Mesorhizobium onobrychidis: one gene and its partner. The protein of the gene in region 2 interacts with the protein of the main gene of each other region in a pairwise test. Links are inferred from orthologs where the notes say so. Each region holds a gene or a part of one and is shown on either strand. Other genes may lie near its edges.

What was found. Proteins that work in one complex are often made in the same cells at the same time.
Region 1: the proteins of dnaE (region 2) and dnaQ interact in binary tests that used the Escherichia coli proteins (3 or more experiments, as listed by UniProt). The link is inferred for Mesorhizobium onobrychidis from one-to-one orthologs.

What each region holds. Positions count from the first base shown.
Region 1 is NZ_CP062229.1:820,491-824,764, reverse strand. What follows is about bases 1,511-4,274. They hold dnaQ (DNA polymerase III subunit epsilon), read left to right. Parts: upstream 1,511-2,414; coding sequence 2,415-3,134; downstream 3,135-4,274. Other genes in these bases: IHQ72_RS03905 (FxsA family protein), read right to left, coding at 4,197-4,274; secB (protein-export chaperone SecB), read right to left, coding at 3,404-3,904; coaE (dephospho-CoA kinase), read left to right, coding at 1,725-2,327; IHQ72_RS03925 (shikimate dehydrogenase), read left to right, coding at 1,511-1,719. In the rest of the region: IHQ72_RS03930 (Maf-like protein), read left to right, coding at 273-872; more of IHQ72_RS03925, read left to right, coding at 865-1,510. UniProt on the Escherichia coli protein: DNA polymerase III is a complex, multichain enzyme responsible for most of the replicative synthesis in bacteria. The epsilon subunit contain the editing function and is a proofreading 3'-5' exonuclease.
Region 2 is NZ_CP062229.1:4,005,916-4,013,061, forward strand. The notes cover bases 1,511-5,635. They hold dnaE (DNA polymerase III subunit alpha), read left to right. Parts: upstream 1,511-1,907; coding sequence 1,908-5,435; downstream 5,436-5,635. Other genes in these bases: IHQ72_RS19915 (acetyl-CoA carboxylase biotin carboxylase subunit), read left to right, coding at 1,511-1,710; IHQ72_RS19925 (methyltransferase family protein), read left to right, coding at 5,541-5,635. In the rest of the region: more of IHQ72_RS19915, read left to right, coding at 1-1,510; more of IHQ72_RS19925, read left to right, coding at 5,636-5,948; IHQ72_RS19935 (potassium channel family protein), read left to right, coding at 6,565-7,146. UniProt on the Escherichia coli protein: DNA polymerase III is a complex, multichain enzyme responsible for most of the replicative synthesis in bacteria. This DNA polymerase also exhibits 3' to 5' exonuclease activity. The alpha chain is the DNA polymerase catalytic subunit.

The sequences.
Region 1 (4,274 bases), 3.2 Mb from region 2 along the record:
ACGAAGTGAGGAGCGTTTCAGCCAATCTCGAAGGATCGCGATTTGGCATCAGCCGCCACCCGCTATGCGCGACGCAACTGCCAATCTCGGACATCTGCGATTGGCCTTATACCACTAAGCCCTCGTCATCCTAGGGCGGAGCAGGAGCGAAGCGACGTAGCGGAGACCCTAGGATCCATGCCGTTACTGTGGCCCGAAGAGCGCAACGATACAGCAGTTGCTTGCGCGCCCGTCTCCCGATCGGAATCTCAACCAACCTTAAGCGACAGATAATGGCCGAAAAAATCATTCTTGCCTCGGGCAGCCCGTTTCGCAAGGCGCTGCTCGTCAACGCCGGCGTCGCCATCGAGGCGGTGCCGGCGGAAGTCGACGAGCGCGCGCTCGAAGCACCTTTGCAGGGCAGCGGTATCTCCCCCGAGGACATCGCACTGGTGCTTGCCGAGGCCAAGGCCACCGAGGTCAGCGAGCGAAAGCCCGGCGCTCTGGTGCTCGGCTGCGACCAGACGCTGTCGCTCGGCGACGAAGTGTTCCACAAGCCGGCCGACATGGAAGCCGCGCGCCGCCATCTCTTGGCGCTGTCGGGCAAGACCCATCAGCTCAACAGTGGAGTCGTGCTCGCCCGCGACGGCGCGGTTCTGTGGCGGCATGTCGGCATCGCCAGCCTGACCATGCGAAAGCTCGATCCGGCCTTCATCGGCCGCCATCTGGCGCGGGTCGGCGCCAAGGCGCTGTCCAGCGTCGGCGCCTATCAGATCGAAGGCGAGGGCATCCAACTGTTCGAAAGAATAGAAGGCGACTATTTCACCGTCGTCGGCCTGCCGCTTCTGCCCGTTCTGGCCAAGCTGCGCGACCTCGGAGCCATCGATGGCTGAGGCCGCGAAAAAAGCCTTCGTCACCGGCCACCCGGTCGCGCATTCCCGGTCGCCCAAGATCCACGGCTATTGGCTGGCAAAATACGGTATAGACGGCAGCTATCGGGCGATCGATGTCGCGCCGGAGGCTTTTGCCGAATTTGTCAAAACGCTCGAGGCGAATGGCTACCGTGGCGGCAACGTCACCATCCCGCACAAGGAGGCCGCCTTCGCGCTGGCGGCGCGCCGCGATGACGCGGCCGAACAGATCGGCGCCGTCAACACGCTGTGGTTCGAGGGCGGAAAACTGTGGGGCGGCAACACCGACGCCCATGGTTTTGCCGCCAATCTGGACGAGCATGCGCCGGGCTGGGCAGACAATGGCCCGGCCGTGGTGCTCGGCGCCGGCGGCGCCTCGCGCGCGGTCATCCAGGCGCTGAAGCAGCGCGGGGTTGACGATATCCGCATCGTCAACCGGACGCTCGCCCGAGCCGAGGAGCTGCGCCACCGCTTCGGCGGCGGGGTCTCCGCCCACGGCACGGTCGCGACCGGCGAACTGCTTGCCGATGCCGGCCTGCTGGTCAACACGTCAGCGCTCGGCATGCACGGCCATGAAGGCCTGTCCGCCGATCCGGCCAGGCTGCCGGATCATGCCATCGTCACCGACATTGTCTATGTGCCGCTGGAAACGCCGTTGCTGGCCGCAGCCAAAGCGCGGGGCCTGAAGACCGTCGACGGGCTCGGCATGCTTTTGCACCAGGCAGTGCCCGGCTTCGAGCGCTGGTTCGGCATCAGGCCTGACGTCACTGCCGAATTGCGGCAGATGATTGTCGCCGATCTTGGCGCCCAAGCAATGACCAGGGAATGAAAAGCATGATCGTGCTAGGCCTCACCGGATCGATCGGCATGGGCAAGTCGACCACGGCGAAGATGTTTGCCGAAGCCGGCGTACCCGTCCACGATTCGGACGAGGCAGTGCATCGCCTCTATGCCGGCAAGGCGGCTCCGCTGGTGGAGGCGGCGTTTCCCGGAACCACCAGATCTGGCTCGGTCGACCGCACCAAGCTGGCCGAGCGGGTGCTCGGCGATGCAGCCGCGCTGAAACGGCTGGAAGCGATCATCCACCCGCTGGTCCGCGCCGACGCCGACGCCTTCCTGGCCAGGAACCGCGCTGCCGGCGTACCGCTTGTCGTTCTCGACATCCCGCTGCTGTTCGAAACCGGCGGCCGCGACCGCGTCGACAAGGTCGTGGTCGTCACCGCCTCGCCCGACATCCAGCGCGCCCGGGTGCTGGCAAGGCCGGGCATGAGCGAGGAGAAACTGGCGTCGATCCTGGCCAGGCAGGTTCCCGACGCCGAAAAGCGTGAAGCCGCCGATTTCGTCATCGACACCGGACAAGGTTTTGATGCGGCGCGCGCGGCGGTCAATGCGATTGTCGCCGAACTGGTCGGGGATAAAGCCAGCAAGCCTGCTTAACGGCGCTTGCGTCCGGCGTAATATGTTGCCAATTTGTTCCCATCATGATTCGGCTGGAATAACGCCGGAACCCAACGGACTGATTCGATGCGCGAGATCATCTTCGATACGGAAACCACCGGTCTCGATTTCCGTGATGACCGCGTCATCGAGCTTGGCTGCATCGAGTTGGTCAATCGTTTCCCGACCGGCCGCACCTTCCACCATTACATCAATCCGCAAGGACGACCAATTCATGCGGAGGCGCAGGCCGTTCATGGCATCAGCTCCGCCGACCTCACGGGCAAGCCGGCCTTCAGCGACATCGCCGAGGAGTTTCTTGCCTTCATCGACGGCGCCAAGCTGGTCGCCCACAATGCCACTTTCGACATCGCTTTCCTCAATGTCGAGTTTGGCCGGCTTGGCCACCCGGTCGTTGACCCCGGACTTGTCGTCGACACGCTGGCGCTGGCGCGCCGCAAGCATCCGATGGGCCCCAACTCGCTGGACGCGCTGTGCCGGCGCTATGGCATCGACAATGCCCGTCGCACCAAGCACGGCGCGCTGCTCGATTCGGAATTGCTGGCCGAGGTCTATATCGAGCTCATCGGCGGCAAGCAGGCGGCGCTGATCCTCGACAGCGCCACGGCGCCGGCCGGCGGCAGGAGAAGTGTCGACGATATCGACATCAGCATCGGCGTGCGGCCGATAGCGCTGCCGTCTCGTCTGACCGACGCGGAGCGTACCGCGCACGCGAGCATGGTCGGCACGCTGGGCGAAAAGGCGCTCTGGCTGCGCGTCGCCCCCGAAGCGAGTTCCGCGGCATAGTGATTTTGACTGGAGCGATCCGTCGCGCCCCCCTCTGTCCTGCCCTCTTTGCCAAAACTTGGCATCTCCCCCTCACGGGGGGAGATCGGACTTCACATCGGCCTTCGCCAATCTTCATCGTCGCAGGAATGAGCGAGACGCTTGGGCTGCCAATCTCCCCCTCGTGGGGGAGATGTCCGGCAGGACAGAGGGGGGCGCTGTCCCTCCGGCGTCCCAAAGAAAAAACCCGGCGCGAGGCCGGGTTTTTCAATGTCTGCGCGACACTCGCCTCAGCTCACCTTGGCCTTGCCGGCGGCCTGGTCCTCGGCCAGCTTCTGCTGGAACATTTGCGCGAAATCGATTGGGTCGAGCATCAGCGGCGGGAAGCCGCCATTGCGGGTGGCCTCGGCGATGATCTGCCTGGCGAACGGGAACAGCAGCCGCGGGCATTCGATGAACAGCAGCGGCAGCATGTGTTCCTGCGGGAAGCCGCTGATGGCGAACACGCCGCCATAGACCAGCTCGACGTTGAACAGCACTTCCTTATCGAAGGATGCCTTGGCGTTCAGCGTCAGATTGACGTCGAACTGCTTGTCCGAAAGCGGGTTGGCGTTGACATTGACGTTGATGGCTATGCCGGGGGCCTTGTCGCGGCCGCGCAGCGAGTTTGGCGCGCCGGGGCTTTCGAAGGAAAGGTCCTTCACATATTGGGCAAGCACGTTGAGCGAAGGCTGCGTCGCGTCGCCGTTGCCACTGGCCGCGCCGGTCGGCGCGTCGTCTTTGCTGGCCATAAGCCTTTGTCCTTTTGCCTCGGCAGCGTTGCTGACCGGATTGAAATCGGGCGTTCGCTACCATGGTCGGCATGACAAGACAAGGTTTGCCCGCTTTGCTCTCCCTTCTCCCCTTGTGGGAGAAGGTGGCCGAGCGAAGCTCGGTCGGATGAGGGGTGTTCCAGCTTGGCGCCGGCTGCACTCCGTCCAGCACCCCTCAACCGTCTCGGCGCTGCGCGCCAATCTTCCTTCTCCCACAAGGGGAGAAGGAAGAGCCGCGCCGACCTACTCGTCCTTGAGGTGATTGCCGACCCTACTCATCCTTGAGGCGGCGCCAGGGGGAATTGTGATCCGGGCCGCGCTCGTCGCCGCGCGAATAGTCGCTGTCGTC
Region 2 (7,146 bases):
TTCATCGGCCCGAAACCCAGAGCGATCAGGGCGATGGGCGACAAGATCGAGTCGAAGAAATTCGCCAATGCAGCCAAGGTCAGCACGGTGCCAGGCTGGCTCGGCGTCATCGAGAATGCCGTCCATGCGGAAAAGATCGCCGGCGAGATCGGCTATCCCGTGATGATCAAGGCCTCGGCCGGCGGCGGCGGCAAGGGCATGCGCATCGCCTGGAGCAAGGCCGAGGTGCGCGACGGGTTCGACCGGGCGCGGTCGGAGGCCAAAAGCTCGTTCGGCGACGACCGCGTCTTCATCGAGAAGTTCGTGGTCAATCCGCGCCACATCGAGATCCAGGTGCTGGCCGACGCGCACGGCAACGCGCTTTATCTCGGCGAGCGCGAATGCTCGATCCAGCGCCGCAACCAGAAGATCGTCGAAGAGGCGCCTTCGCCCTTCCTCGACGCCAAGACCCGGAAAGCCATGGGCGAGCAGTCGGTGGCGCTGGCCAGGGCGGTCGACTATCAGAGCGCCGGCACGGTTGAGTTCATCGTCGACAGCGAAAAGAACTTCTATTTCCTTGAAATGAATACGCGATTGCAGGTCGAGCACCCGGTAACCGAGCTCGTCACCGGCATCGATCTGGTCGAGCAGATGATCCGCATAGCTGCCGGCGAAAAGCTCGCTATCAAGCAAAGCGATGTCAAGCTGAACGGCTGGGCGGTGGAAAGCCGGCTCTACGCCGAGGATCCGTATCGCAATTTCCTGCCGTCGATCGGCCGGCTGACGAGATACCGGCCACCGGAAGAGGGACAGGTCGGCGAAATTGTCATCCGAAACGATACCGGCGTCACCGAGGGTTCGGAAATCTCGATGTTCTATGATCCGATGGTCGCCAAGCTGTGCACCTGGGCGCCGACCCGGCTCGCGGCAATAGACGCCATGTCCGTGGCGCTCGACAGCTTCGTCGTCGACGGCATCGAGCACAACATGCCGTTCCTGGCAGCACTTATGCAGCATCCGCGCTGGCGGGAAGGGCTGATATCGACCGCCTTCATATCAGAGGAATATCCCGATGGCTTCGCGCCGATCGTGCCTGATAGCGAGGAGAAGGCGGTGCTCGCATCGATTGCCACCGCGGTCGAACTGCTGCGCCGCGACCGGCTCGACCGGCTGGGCGGGCGGCTGGCGCCGCATTCGGGTGTCCTGAAACGCGACTGGGTGGTCAAGATCGGCAAGGATTACCTTTCGGCCTCGGTGCTCGAAGGCATGATCTCCATTCCGATGGCGATCGATCTGTCGATCGACGGCGGCAAGGCGCTGACGGTCACGTCCGACTGGCGGCCGGGCGATCTCATCTGGCACGGCACGGTCGGCGACCGAAGAATCGCCGCGCAGATCAGGCCGGTACCGAACGGGCTTCGCATCGCCTGGAAAGGTATGTCGGTGACCGCACGCGCCATGCTGCCGCGCACCGCCGAACTCGAAAGGCTGATGCCGGAAAAATTGGCGCCCGACACCTCGAAGATGCTGCTCTGCCCGATGCCCGGCCTTGTCGTGTCGATCGCCGTTGCCGAAGGGCAGGAGGTCAAGGCCGGCGAGACGCTGGCCGTGGTCGAGGCGATGAAGATGGAAAACGTGCTGCGCGCCGAGCGCGACCTCACCGTGTCGAAACTCAAGGCAAAGCCGGGCGACAGTCTCGCCGTCGATGCGGTGATCATGGAGTTTGCGTAAGGCTGAAAACAAAAACCCGCCTAGCGGCGGGCCGTTGGCGCAAATCAGCACCATGCATATATTCCTAGCATAAATGCCGTCACAAAGCAACGGATCGCGAGCTTGCAAGGCTCGAGTCGCAATTGCTGGACTCGCATCGTCCGGTGCCGGACAATACATCTTCATCGACTGAGTCCTTTCAAACGGCGCTAAAAACCATGGCGAATGAGACACTTCCACGCGACCCCTTGCGGCGCGAGGCCCTTGTGAGGGCATCGCGGCCGGAAGTGCCTGCGCGCCCGTTCATTCATCTGCGCGTCCATTCGGCCTATTCGTTGCTCGAAGGCGCATTGCAGCTCGGCACGGTTGTCGGCCATGCGGTCAAGGATGAGGCTCCAGCCATCGCCGTCACCGACACCAACAATCTGTTCGGCGCGCTCGAATTTGCGCAAAAAGCGGTGAAGGAGGGCATCCAGCCGATCATCGGCTGCCAGACCACTCTCGCCTTTTCCGGCGAAGCCAGCGACAGCCAGCGCGACCGCAGGCGGCAAGGCCCGGATATGCGGCCCGTGGTTTTGATCGCGGCGACCGAGGCCGGCTACAGCAATCTGGTCAGGCTGGTCAGCCGGGTCTATCTCGAAACGCCGCCCGGCGAGGCCGTGCATCTGACGACCGAGATGCTGCAAGGCCATTGCGACGGCCTGATCTGTCTCAGCGGCGGGCCGCGCGGCCCAATCGGCAACGCCTTGAAGGAGGATCGCCGCGATCTCGCCGAGACGCGGCTTTTGGCGCTCAAGGCGCTGTTCGGCGACCGGCTCTATGTCGAGCTGGAACGGGTTTCCGGTTATGACCGGGCGATCGAGCAATCGTCCGTCGACCTCGCCTATACCAATGACTTGCCGCTGGTCGCCACCAACGAGGCGTTTTTCTCCTCCCGCGACGACTATGAGGCGCATGACGCGCTGATTGCCATCGCCGAAGGTTCGGTCGTCGCCGTCGACAACCGCCGCCGCCTGTCGCCCGACAATTTTCTGAGAAACCAGGCTGACATGGCGAGGCTGTTCGCCGATCTGCCGGAAGCGATCGACAACACCGTCGAGATCGCGCTGCGCTGCTCCTACTACCCCAAGACCCGCAACCCGATCCTGCCGCGCTTTGCCGGCGGCGATGTCGCCGATGCCGATGCGGCGGTGAAGGCGGAGGCGCAGGAGCTTGCCAGACAGGCGCATGAAGGGCTGGAGGCGCGGCTCGCCGCGCACGGACTGGCTCCCGGCTACACGGTCGAACAATATCGCGAACGGTTGGAATTTGAGCTCGGCGTCATCGAGAAGATGAAGTTCCCCGGCTACTTCCTGATCGTCGCCGACTTCATCAAATGGGCGAAGGCGCAAGGCATTCCGGTCGGGCCGGGCCGCGGTTCGGGCGCCGGCTCGCTGGTCGCGTATTCGACGACCATCACCGATATCGATCCGCTGCGCTTCTCGCTGCTGTTCGAGCGCTTCCTCAATCCCGACCGCGTGTCGATGCCCGACTTCGACATCGATTTCTGCCAGGACCGGCGCGAGGAGGTCATCCGCTACGTCCAGCAGAAATACGGCCGCGACCAGGTCGGCCAGATCATCACCTTCGGCACGCTGCAGGCTCGCGCGGTGCTGCGCGACGTTGGCCGCGTGCTGCAGATGCCCTATGGCCAGGTCGACAAGCTCTCCAAGATGGTGCCGTCGAACCCGGCCAATCCGGTCAAGCTCGCCGACGCCATCGCCAACGAACCGCGCTTTGCCGAAGAGGCCGAGCGCGAGCCGATCGTGCAGACGCTGCTCGACATGGCGCAGAAGCTGGAAGGGCTCTACCGCCACGCCTCGACGCATGCCGCCGGCATCGTCATCGGCGACCGGCCGCTGTGGGAGCTGGTGCCGATGTACCGCGACCCGCGTTCCGACATGCCGGTCACCCAGTTCAACATGAAGTATGTCGAGCAGGCCGGGCTGGTGAAGTTCGACTTCCTCGGCCTGAAGACGCTGACGGTGCTGGAGACTGCGGTCAAGCTGATCCGCCGCCGCGGCATCGAGATCGATCTCGCCCACATTCCGCTCGACGACCCTGATACCTACGCCATGCTATCGCGCGGCGAAGTGGTCGGCGTGTTCCAGGTGGAAAGTGCCGGCATGCGCAAGGCGCTGATCGGCATGCGGCCCGACTGCATCGAAGACATCATCGCGCTGGTCGCTCTCTATCGGCCGGGACCGATGGAGAACATACCGACGTATAACGCCAGAAAGCATGGCGAGGAGGAGATGGCGTCGATCCACCCGAAGATCGACCATCTGGTGAAGGAGACGCAAGGCGTCATCGTCTACCAGGAACAGGTGATGCAGATCGCGCAGGAGCTCTCCGGCTATTCGCTGGGCGAAGCCGATTTGCTGCGCCGCGCCATGGGCAAGAAGATCCGCGCCGAGATGGACAAGCAGCGCGAACGCTTCGTTTCGGGCGCGGTCGAGCGCGGCGTCGGCAAGCCGCAAGCCGACTTCATTTTCGACCTGCTGGCAAAGTTCGCCGACTACGGTTTCAACAAGTCGCATGCCGCCGCCTATGCAGTCGTCTCCTACCAGACGGCCTATCTGAAGGCGCACTACCCGGTCGAGTTCCTGGCCGCGTCGATGACGCTCGACATGGGCAACACCGACAAGCTCGCCGATTTCCGCCAGGATGCGCTGCGCCTCGGCATCGATGTCGTGGCGCCGTCGGTGATATCAAGCTTCCGCGCCTTCGAGGTCGGCGAGAACCGAATCTTCTATTCGCTGGCCGCGCTCAAGGGCGTCGGCGACGCCGCGGTCGAGCACATCGTCGCCATGCGCGGCGAAAAACCGTTCAAGAGCCTCGCCGATTTCTGCGAAAGGGTCGATCCGAAGATCGTCGGCAAGCGGGTCTTCGAAAGCCTGATCATGGCCGGCGCGCTCGACTGCTTCGGCCACGACCGCGCCGCGATGATGGCCGGCGTCGAGCGGATGATGGGGCTGGCGTCGCTGGCGCAGCAGAATGCAATATCGGGCCAGCACGACATTTTTGGCGCCTCGCTCGGCGCGCAGTCGCAGGCGCTCAATCTGCCGGCGACCGACCCGTGGCTTGCCGCCGACCGCCTGCACCGTGAATTCCAGGTGGTCGGCTTCTATCTCTCGGCTCATCCGCTGGACGAATACAAGGCGGCGCTGCAGAAGATGCGGGTGCAGAACTGGGCCGAGTTCTCGGCGGCCGTCAAACGGGGTGCTGCCGCCGGGCGGCTTGCCGGCACCGTCACCACCAAGCAGGAGCGCAAGACGCGCACCGGCAACAAGATGGGCGTCGTGCAGTTCTCCGACACGTCGGGCCAGTATGAAGCAGTGCTGTTTTCCGAGGGGCTGGCGCAGTATCGCGACCTGCTCGAGCCCGGCCGTTCGGTGGTGATCACCGTTTCGGCCGAGGACAGGCCAGAAGGCGTCAATCTGCGCATCCAGACCGTGCAGTCTCTGGAGGACGAGGCAAGTCGCATCCAAAAAGCCTTGCGCATCTTTGTCAGAGATGACCGACCCGCGTCGGCGATTCAATCGCAGCTGACCCAGCGCGGCGACAGTCAGGTGAGCATTATCGTTATCAAGGATGAGGCGCAAGGCGAGGTCGAGATCGAACTGCCCAACCGTTACCGCGTCTCGCCGCAGATTGCGTCGGCCATGCGCGCGGTGCCGGGCGTGGTGGAAGTCGAGTTGGTGTGAGCTAACGACCGTATTCCGCCAGCCCGGTCGCATTGCCCGGTGACGATGCCGCTGGTGTTGTGAGCTCTGCGGCCTGGGTCTTTTCGGCGGCCGGGGGAGCGGGTCATGGATGAGCGGGATGCCGCTGCCGAACTCCAGAAAATGGTCAATGGCTTCCAGGTATCTCAGGCGATTTGCGTCGCCGCCACGCTGGGCATTGCAGACCATCTCAAGGACGGAAAACGCACCAGCGGCGAACTGGCCGCGTTGACCAATACTCATCCGCAGGCGCTCTACCGGCTGCTGCGCGCCCTTGCGTCGGTCGGCGTGTTCCATGAAGCGGAAGACCGGTCGTTCTCGCTGACCCCGCTCAGCGGCGCGTTGCGATCCGATGTTCAGCAGTCGGTCGAGCCGTGGGCGATTCTGGCCGGACGGCCGTATTTCCGTCAGGCATCCGGAAGAGTCCGTCATCTTCCACCGCGCGATGACGGCCATGTCGCGTGGCGTCGCCGCCGCGGTGATCGCGGCCTATGACTTCCGGCCGTTCTCTGTCGTCATGGATGTCGGGGGCGGGCAGGGCGCGCTGCTTGCCGAAATCCTCTGCCGCAATCCCGGCCAGCGCGGCATTCTTTTCGATCAGCCGCAGGTCTGGCGAAGGCCGGCCCGGTCTTTGACGCCGCGGGCGTATCCGATCGATGCGACATCGTCGCCGGCGATTTCTTCGTCTCGGTGCCCGAGGGCGCCGATGCGATTGTGCTTAAATGGATCCTGCATGACTGGGACGACGACACAAACATCCGGATCCTGAAAACCTGCCGCCGGGCGATGCGCCCCGAAGGCAAGCTGCTGGTGCTCGAGAGCATTCTGGCGCCGCCCAACGAAGGCGCCGGCGCAAAATTCGGCGATCTGAACATGCTGGTCATGCCGGGCGGGCAGGAGCGCACGGCGGAAGAATTCAGGTCGCTGCTTGCGGCGTCGGATTTTCGGGTCGCGAATATTGTTGAAGCCGGACCTCGCATCAGCATCATCGAGGCGGAACCGGTCTGACTGCTTTGCGGGTCTGAAACGCTCCGGATGTTCTCAAGCCACAGCGGCTTCCCTCTGCTCTGCCCACTGGACGGCTGTCGCAGCGAACGTTATCGCAGTTGTCATGAAGGCGCCGGAAAGGGAAGGAGTGGAGGATTTTTCAGCCTTGGCGCGGCTGCGCGGCACGCTGCGCAAACTTTATCACGGGCGCACGCCCGCGGCTTTCCGGTTTCAACTGGTCGCCATTGTCATCGACCTTGCCATCATCGCCTTCTTCATCGCCACACCGGTGATCCAGGAGTCGTCCTCTTTCCTCTGGCTTGATTATTCTGTGGCAGCACTTGTCGCCGCTGACATGATTGCCCGGCTGCTTGCCTCCAACGACATGCTGCGCCTGATGAAACAGCCGGCGTCGTGGGTCGATGCCTTTATCCTGCTGACGCTGCTGATGCCTTCGGCGCTGGCCAACCTAGGTTTTCTGCGCATATTGCGGCTGTGGTCGCTGTCACGCAGCGGCGCGCTGTGGCGGTTTTTCGAGATGCGCGGGCTCAAAAAATGGCGCGAGGCGAGCCATGCAGTCATCAATCTCCTGACATTCCTCCTTGTCATCACCGGCTTCGTCTACACCTTCTTTTTCAGCACCGGGGCCGGTCTCGAAGGCTATGTCGACGCGCTTTATTTCACCGTCGCCACGGTGACAACGACC